DNA from 4 places in the Brevibacterium sp. MGP-B1 genome. Region 4 is predicted to be linked to each of the others. Evidence: riboswitches for the same ligand, from Rfam matches in the RefSeq annotation. Region 4 holds a riboswitch; each other region holds the start of a gene.
The links. Region 4 has a riboswitch for thiamine pyrophosphate ahead of AC3CD9_RS01800 (ECF transporter S component). Riboswitches for the same ligand answer to the same signal wherever they lie in the genome.

Region 1: linked by a shared signal. The riboswitch ahead of thiC (phosphomethylpyrimidine synthase ThiC) and the one ahead of AC3CD9_RS01800 (ECF transporter S component) in region 4 are both predicted to bind thiamine pyrophosphate.
Region 2: linked by a shared signal. The riboswitch ahead of thiM (hydroxyethylthiazole kinase) and the one ahead of AC3CD9_RS01800 (ECF transporter S component) in region 4 are both predicted to bind thiamine pyrophosphate.
Region 3: linked by a shared signal. The riboswitch ahead of thiO (glycine oxidase ThiO) and the one ahead of AC3CD9_RS01800 (ECF transporter S component) in region 4 are both predicted to bind thiamine pyrophosphate.

Annotation. Positions count from the first base shown of each region.
Region 1 covers NZ_CM173407.1:4,135,275-4,137,470, reverse strand. The annotation lists gene AC3CD9_RS18735 (M18 family aminopeptidase) at 1-1,098, shown strand, start outside; TPP riboswitch at 1,161-1,269, shown strand; gene thiC (phosphomethylpyrimidine synthase ThiC) at 1,265-2,196, shown strand, end outside.
Region 2 covers NZ_CM173407.1:2,255,215-2,257,410, forward strand. The annotation lists gene thiE (thiamine phosphate synthase) at 1-311, opposite strand, end outside; gene thiM (hydroxyethylthiazole kinase) at 308-1,237, opposite strand; TPP riboswitch at 1,225-1,358, opposite strand; gene AC3CD9_RS10265 (sugar ABC transporter permease) at 1,510-2,196, opposite strand, start outside.
Region 3 covers NZ_CM173407.1:867,280-869,475, reverse strand. The annotation lists gene AC3CD9_RS04020 (ketopantoate reductase family protein) at 1-204, opposite strand, end outside; gene thiE (thiamine phosphate synthase) at 201-884, opposite strand; TPP riboswitch at 896-999, shown strand; gene thiO (glycine oxidase ThiO) at 989-2,146, shown strand; gene thiS (sulfur carrier protein ThiS) at 2,143-2,196, shown strand, end outside.
Region 4 covers NZ_CM173407.1:405,721-407,916, forward strand. The annotation lists gene AC3CD9_RS01795 (ABC transporter ATP-binding protein) at 1-554, opposite strand, end outside; gene AC3CD9_RS01800 (ECF transporter S component) at 554-1,183, opposite strand; TPP riboswitch at 1,206-1,314, opposite strand; gene AC3CD9_RS01805 (purple acid phosphatase family protein) at 1,467-2,196, shown strand, end outside.

The DNA.
Region 1 (2,196 bases), 650 kb from region 4:
ATCGCGTGGATGAATCCCACCGTCACCGAGGTGGCTCCCCGGTTCCGTGTGTTCGGTTCCCACACCGATTCCCCGGCGTTCAAACTCAAACCCGGCGGCGAGTTCACCGCCGAAGGCACCCGTCAGGTCGGGGTGGAGATCTACGGCGGGCCGCTGCTGAACTCGTGGCTCGATCGTGAGCTCGCCTTCGCGGGTCGACTCAGCCTCGCCGACGGCAGCATCGTGCTCGCCCGAACCGGGCCGATCGCCCGCATCCCGCAGCTCGCGATCCACCTCGACCGGCAGGTCAATGAGGGTCTTGCCCTGGACAAGCAGCGTCACACCACTCCCGTCGTCGGCCTGGCCGACCTCGCCGAGGCGGACATCATCGAACTGCTCGCAGAGTCGGCCGGGGTCGATGCCGAGTCCGTCGTCGGCCACGATGTCTACACCATTCCCGTTCAGGAGCCGGCCCTCTTCGGTGCCGCCGAGGAGTTCTTCGCCTCGCCGAGGCTGGACAACCTTCTTTCCGTCCACGCCGGCGTCACCGCGCTCACCCAGCTCGATGCCGACGGGCTCGACGGCATCCCACTGTTCGCGGCGTTCGATCATGAGGAGATCGGGTCGAATTCGCGCTCGGGCGCGTGCGGTCCGTTCCTCGCCGACGTCACCGAGCGCATCGTTGCCTCCTTGCTGCCGCAGTCGACGCGCAGCGATTATCTCGCGTCGATGGCCACCTCGGTGTGTGTCTCCTCCGATGCCGGGCATGCTGCCCATCCGAACTATCCGGAACGGCACGATCCGCATGTCCGCCCCCGCCTCGGCGGCGGTCCCCTGCTCAAGCTCAACGCTCAGCAGCGCTACGCCACGGATGCGGTGGGCACCGCCGTGTGGTCACAGGCGTGCGCGGTCGCCGGAGTCGAGTACCAGGATTTCGTGTCGAACAATGCGATGCCCTGCGGGTCGACGATCGGACCGCTGACCGCGACCAGGCTGGGCATGACGACCGTCGATGTGGGTCCGGCCCTGTACTCGATGCACTCGGCCCGCGAAATGGTCGCGGTCTCCGACGTCGTCGCCCTCGGCGCCGCCGCGAAGGCGTTCCTCCAGGGCAGCTGACCCCATTCCCGTCGCTCAAGGAGCCACGGTTGTCCTCACTGCGTCAGTCGTGATACGAATGGCACGACCCCACGGGAGCCCGCTGCAAGGGCTGAGATCGGACTGGATCGTCCGAGACCGTAGAACCTGATCCGGTTGATACCGGCGTAGGAAGTGAGGACTGCAGTTGACTGCATTCACCCCTGAAACACCTGCCTCTGCCACGACTTCGTCTGACGCAGATTCGCACGACCAGTTCACCCTCGAGCAGTATCCGACGCATTCGACGGCGTGGGTCGATGACGAGGAACACGGGATCCGCGTTCCCGTGACCCGCATCGAGCTCGAGGACTCGAACGGCCGGGCCAACGATCCCGTCGACGTCTACCGCACCGTCGGACCGGGCAGCATTCCGGAAGAGGGACTGCCCGCTCTGCGATTCCCGTGGATCGAGAACCGCCTCGACACTGAGACGTATGACGCCCGCGGCCACCGCATCGCCGATGACGGTCGTGCCGCCGTCCGCCGAGGTGCCCCGTCACAGCAGTGGAAGGGACGCAAACCGGTCCCCCGTCGGGCCAAGTCCGGCCGCACAGTGACCCAGATGCACTACGCAAAGCAGGGCATCATCACCCCGGAGATGCGGTTCGTGGCGCTTCGCGAGCAGTGCGATGTCGAACTCGTGCGCGCCGAGCTCGCCGCCGGTCGCGCGATCATTCCGAACAACATCAATCACCCCGAATCCGAGCCGATGATCATCGGCAAGGCGTTCCTCGTCAAGATCAATGCCAACATCGGCAATTCCGCGGTCACCAGCTCCATCGCCGAGGAGGTGCAGAAGCTGCGGTGGGCCGCGAAGTGGGGTGCCGACACCCTCATGGATCTGTCGACCGGCAATGACATCCACACCACCCGGGAGTGGATCATCCGCAATTCGCCGATCCCCATCGGCACCGTCCCGATCTATCAGGCGCTGGAGAAGGTCGACGGCGATGCGAACGCGCTGACCTGGGAGATCTATCGCGACACTGTCATCGAGCAGTGCGAGCAGGGTGTCGACTACATGACCGTGCACGCCGGTGTGCTGCTGCGCTACGTTCCTCTCACGGCCGACCGGGT
Region 2 (2,196 bases), 1.8 Mb from region 4:
ACGACGGGGACCGTGCGGTCGGTGTCGCGGGTCGCGGCGTCGACGGCGGCGATGACCTGGCGGGTCAGCGAGTAGAAGTCACCGTCGTCGATGTCTTTGTCACGGACCTGGACGATGCCCGCTCCCCCGGCGACGGCGGCCTGCACGGTCTCGGCGACGCTGCGGCCGGCGGCCTCGCATTGCGCGGAGTCGGTGACGAGGTAGAGTCGCGTGTCGATTCCGGCGAAGCGGTCGGCCGAGCCGTCTAGGTCGCTTACGGTCGCGCTGTCGTCAGCCGGGTTGTCAGCGATGTGGGCGGATCCGGCGGTCATGCCTGGACGCCTTCGCCGGCGGTTTCATTCGCAGAAGTGAGCGTGTCGAGGCCGATTATCGCCTGTGCGAGTCGGTCACCGTCGACGGTGTGGAGCGCGTCGAGGAAGTTCACCGAGTAGCTGCCGGGACCCTTCGCGCCATCGGCGGCGAGTTCCCCGGCGACCGCGAAGTGGGCGTGGGCGGCGACGACAGCTTCGAACTTCGCCGAGGCGGCCCCACCGTTCGCGGACTGCTCAGTGGCGTTGACGGCTGAGACGTCGGCGTCGGGGTCGGCGAGTCCGGCTCGGGCGGCGGCCAGGTAGGCGACGGTGACGGCACCGAGTGAGCAGCCGGTGCCGATGACCAACGGCATGAACTCATGTCCACCTGAGATGCGGGCAACGTGGTCGGTGCCGTCGATGTGGGCGACGACGGCATCGGTGGGCCCGGACACGGCGACGACGGCACCGGTCTCTCGGGCCAGCTTCGCGGCAGCGGGCAGGACGGCGTCGACTTCATCGGTGGAGTCGACTCCACGACCACCGAGTCCGACTCCGGCGAGTGCGGCGATCTCGGAGGCGTTGCCGCGGATGGCGGTCGGGTGATCGGCGGCGGCACGGCGGATGCGGGAGGTGCGGAAGTCGACGGCGCCGACGCTCACGGGGTCGAGGACCCAGGACTTGCCGGCGGTGTTGGCGACGTCGATGGCGGCATCGGCGGCGAGCAGCTGGTGGTTCGAGGCGGTTCCGAAGTTGACGAGGACTCCGCTGGCGATCCCGGCGAACTGACCGGCGTCAGCTTCGTGGTCGAGCATCGCCGGGGAGGCGCCGATGGCCAGGAGCACGTTGGCGCTGAACTGCTGCACGACGGTGTTCGTGATGCATTGGATGAGCGGGTTGGTCGCGCGCAGACGCGCATTCGCAGAACGCAGGTCGAAGTCAACCATGACGATCCCTTCGCTAGTATGGCCCAGATCAGGTTCGATGGGTGTTCTCTCAGCCTCGGTGTCCTCCGTGCGCAGCGTCTTGGTGCGAACGGATCCTCATGAGGCACCCCATGTCATTGGCTCCGACTGTATCAGCCCGGTCGGACACGGGCGACTCCATACTCTGCTCGAATGCTCAGCACCGACCGCTCGACTTAACGTCGCTGTATCAAGCTATGCATTGCGCGCTCGACGCTAAGGCGAGCGGTCGGCAGAGGAAGCTTCCCGCCCCACTACCCCCGCCCGACGTACCTCTGGCCACGGCGGCTGAGTGCATCGATGACAACTGCGGTGAGCAGCACAAGTGCGGTGATGATCTGCTGTGCATCGGAGTTGAAGCCGATGAGGTAGAGACCGTTGTTGATCGCACCGACGACCAAGGCACCGAGCACGGCAGCCCAGGCGGTTCCGCGACCGCCGAACAGCGAGGTGCCGCCGATGACCGCGGCAGCGATCGCGTTGAGCAGGTCCTGCGTGCTCACCAGCGTCGACCCCGCATTCGTCGTCACTCCGGTTTTGATGAAACCGAACAGCGCGGCCAACACTCCTGCGGCCATGAACACGCTGATGCGCACCCAGGTCACGCGGATGCCGGCACGCCGAGCGGCTTCGACCTTGCCGCCGACGGCGTAGATGGACCGGCCGTAGCGGGTCTTGCGCAGCACGAGGTCGATGATGATCGCAATGACGATCATGAGGAAGAACGGCATCGCCAGACCGAAGTCCTGATTGACGAGGATGAGGAACCCGAACACGATCGCGGCCAGCAGCACGATCCGCACGATCACGGAGGTCCAGCTCGGAGCGCTGAGGCCCTCCCGGTGGCGACGCAGCTTCGAATAGATGATGCCGCCGCCGAAGCCGATGATCGCGACGGCTCCGAATATATAGGCCCAAATCGCAGGGAAGTAGAAGCTGGC
Region 3 (2,196 bases), 460 kb from region 4:
ATCATCACCGGGTGCAGTGAAGCGCAGCCCCTCCGCGCGGACCGTGTCCGCCCGTGCCTGCCGGAGCAGGAACGTGACATCGCGTCCGGCCTCCTGCAGATAGGTGCCGAACGCTCCGCCGGTGGCCCCCGCTCCGGCGATGAGAATCGACAGGTCGGCACCAGCACCGATTCCGTCGGATGCGCTGTCAGCTGCTTGGGTCATTCCAACTCCTCCTTGAGCTCCCGCGCGGCCGCAGCGGGGTCCTCAGCCGAGGTTATCGCACGGACGACGACGGCACGCCTCGCGCCCGCCTGCCGGATCGCGTCCAGCCTCTCCCCTGTCGCGATACCGCCGATCGCGAACCACGGTTTGGCTGCCTCGGCGGCGGTGGCGGTCAGCAGTGCCGTCCCCACAGCGGCACGGCCGGGCTTCGTCGGGGTCTCCCAGACCGGCCCGACACAGAAATAGTCGGTCTCCGGGTCCGCCTCGGCGGCGAGCGCCTGCTCGAGGGAATGGGTCGAGCGGCCGAGGATGACATCGGGTCCGAGGACGGCCCTGGCCTGAGCACTGGTGAGGTCGCCTTGACCGACGTGGAAGACGTCGGCGTCGGTGATGAGCGCGACGTCGGCACGGTCATTGACGGAGAAGAGCTTGTCGTGACGGGCGGCGATGTCTTTGAGGACCTCCAATGCCGCGATCTCGGCGCGGGCCTCGAGGCTCTTGTCCCTCAGTTGGATGATGTCGACTCCCCCAAGGTAGACGGCGTCGAGGAACTCGGCGAGGTCGCCTTGAACGGTCCGGGCATCGGTGCACAGGTAGAGCTTCGCTTCTGCCAGTCTGGCCTCTCTCCAGGCTCTCTTCGTCTGCTGCGCGGCGGTGCGCGGTGGCATCTGTGTGGTCATGGTCATAGAGTAGAGGAGTTCGCGGGAGCCTCCCAACGAGGCTGAGAGGGCGTAAGAGCCGACCGTCAGACCTGATGCGGATCATGCCGCCGGAGGGAGAAGCTGTGAGAGTCATTGTCGTCGGCGCCGGGATCATCGGCCTGTCCACGGCCTGGTATCTGCGCCGCCTCGGTGCCGAAGTCACCATCATCGATCCTGCGCCAGCCCAGGGCGCGAGCCATGCTGCCGCAGGGATGCTCGCTCCCGCCGCCGAAGTGGTCTGGGGGCAGACTCCCCTGTACCCGCTGATGCGAGCCTCCGCGCAGATGTATCCTCAGTTCTCCGCCGAGGTGGCGAGCGCCGCCGGCAGCGATCTCGGCTTTTCGGATGCCGGAACATTGGTGTGCGCCGGTGACCGAGCTGATCTGCAGGCTCTGCGGGAGCTGCGCGATGCACAATCGCGATCCGGTTTCGCCACCGAGCTCATCACCGGCAGTGCTGCCCGCCGGGTTGAGCCGTCGTTGTCACCTGCCGTGGCCGGGGCAGTGCACATTCCAGGCGATCACTCGATCGACCCTCGGCGGCTCGCTGCCGCATTGCTGACTGTCCTGTCCTCGGACTCAGGAGGCTTCGTCCGCCAGCGGGCGGCCGGCCTGATCAAGGACAGCGATACGACTGTGGGAGTCGAGCTGGGCGATGGCCGTCGGTTGGAGGCCGATCAGGTGATCATCTGCGCCGGCAGCGCTGTGTCCGCAATCGTCGGTGCCCCACAGCTGCCTCTGCGTGAGGTCTGGGGTGATGTTCTGCGACTGCGCGCCCCCGCCGAGGCGACTCCGCTGCTGAGCCGCACCATCCGCGGACTGGTCAACGGTCGCCCCGTCTACCTGGTTCCTCGCCCGGACGGCGAGATCGTGCTCGGTGCCAGTTCCCGTGAGGACGGGCTCTCCGGAACACCGGCCGGAGCGATCCACCGGCTGCTCGCCGACGGGCAGCGACTCGTCCCGGGCATCCTCGACGCGGAGATCACCGACATCACCACCCGTGCCCGACCCGGTTCCCCCGACGACCTGCCGATGATCGGCCGCATCGATCCCGGCTGCATCGTGAGCACCGGGTACTTCCGCCACGGCATCCTCTTGGCCCCGTTCGGCGGCAGGCTCGGCGCCGAGCTCACCCTGGGCGTCACTTGCGACTGGCCTCCTGACGGGGCGCTCGAGTCCGTGTCCCCACACCGCTTCACCACAGACCACACCACTGCCTACCCGATGAGGAGCAACGCATGACCGACCGCGAACACTCACCGACCATCGTCCTCAACGGCGATCGCCACGAG
Region 4 (2,196 bases):
TGCACGGTGAGCACGGCATCGCGGACCTCGGTCGCCGAGGCGGGATCGATATTGGCCGTCGGTTCGTCGAGGACGATGACCTCCGGGGCCATCGCATGGATCCCGGCCAGAGCCAGCCGCTGCTTCTGCCCACCGGACAGAGCGGCACTCGGATGCTCCGGCGGCAGATCGAGTCCCAGCGCCTGCAGGGACTCGGGGACCTGAGCGTCGATTGTCTCGGACGGGAGTCCGAGGTTCTCCATCCCGAACGCCACATCATCACCGATGCGGGAGAAGATCACCTGAGAATCGGGATCTTGGAGGACCAGCCCGGTGCTGCCTCGGCGCGGATCCGGTTTCTCACCGCCGACGAGGAGTTCACCGGTGGTCTCACCCGATTCCTCGGGCAGGACACCGGCGACGGCGTGGAGGAACGTCGATTTGCCGGCCCCGGAGGCGCCGAGCAGCAGCACTTTCTCTCCGGCCGCGATCTGCAGGTCGAGCGGACCGACAGCCGGCTGGTCACGGTCGGTGTGCGTCCATGAGAAGCCGACGGCCGTGATCGGCAGCGCCATCAGCGCAGACGGCCGGAGGCGAAGGAGCTCAGAGCACCCGTGGCCGCGATCGCCCGATAGGCGAACCAGGCGCCGATCCCGGAGATGACGAGGCCGGAGACGATCGCGCAGACGGCGTAGATCGCCTGGAAGCCGAAATGCCATTCGGCGTTGTACATGATGTTCTCGCTCACGGCCATGAACGCAGCCGCCAGCATGCCCGATGCGGCGGTGACCCACAGGGTGAAGCGCTTGTAGCCGAAGGCGGCGAAGACGAGTTCGGCACCGAGGCCCTGCAGCAGACCCGAGAGCAGAACGGTTGCTCCGAAGTGGGAGCCGAGGACGGCTTCGACGATGGCGGCGATGAGTTCGCACAGGAGCGCGGCACCGGGTTTGCGGATGATCGCACCGGCGAGCGGACCGGCCAGCACCCAGAGCCCGGCGATGAGGCCGATCGACGGCGGGAATGCCTGGAAGGCGAGTTCGAGGACCTTCCAACTCAGCGCCAACACCCAGAACACGAGTCCCACGGCGATGCCGAGAACGGCGGTGGTGACATAGTCGACCACCCGCCACTGTTTGGATTTCGGCGCCGCGGTGAAGGCGCGTGAAGGGGTGGGGGTGGTGTTCGGCGTGGTGGTTTTCGGCATTGTGCCTCCTCATTTCAAGGAGGGGTGAAGAGTCTCGACTTCCTTCGGCGGTGCTAACCGCATCAGGTTCGAGGGTCTGCAGCTTCTTCTGCACTCTCAGCGCCCCTGACGGCGCTCCCCTGTCGTAGCCACCACTGTACAACAGGGGAGCGAAGCTGCGACCGGAATCGGAAGCGGAGCAGAGGCCGGGATCGGTCATCGAGGATTCACTTCCCGTTTCCCTCGCCGTCGACGGGCCTCGAGCGACCGGACACTACTAGTCAGTAGGAATGGGCGGGTGAATATGCATCGACTTAAGAGACCGCTCAGTGCCCTGTCCGCCGCCACCCTGCTCGCCGCTCTGGTGGCGGCCCCGGTGCCCGTGCGTGCCGAACCATCTCTCGGCTCCGGAGGGCCGACCGCGTCCCAGGGCACGAATGCTGACTCTGCTCAGACTCCGAGCCCGGACCGGGCGGATTCGCCCGCCGAGGCGGATGCGGGGAGCGAGGCGATCACCGATCCCGTAGTGCAGGTCGGGGCCGACTCGACGGCGCGCAACCTCTCGTGGATGAGCGAGAGCTCCGGCGGAGGCGAGGTCCGGTGGGCGCCGGTGCGTGAACTCGAGGGAGGCGAACTTCCGGCCGACGCGGCAACAGCAGAGACCGCGGACTCCGGTCTTGCCACCGACCTCAAACGTCACTTCAACCATGCGAGCATGACCGACCTGGAGCCCGACACCGAATACGCCTACCAGGTCGGCAGCGAAGAGGACGGGTTCACCGAGGTGCAGCAATTCACCACAGGATCTGCTGGAGGAGAGGACGAATTCCTCGTCTTCGGCGACCCCCAGGTCGGTGCCGGAGGCGGAGATCCCGACGACGCTGCCGGTTGGGACCGGACCCTGTCCTCGGCAGTGGCCACCGCCGACGAACCGAGCTTCTTCTACTCGCTGGGAGACCAGGTCAACTCCGCCGGCAACCAGGAGCAGTATGCTCAATACCTGGCACCGGAAGCGACCCGCACGATCCCGCAGG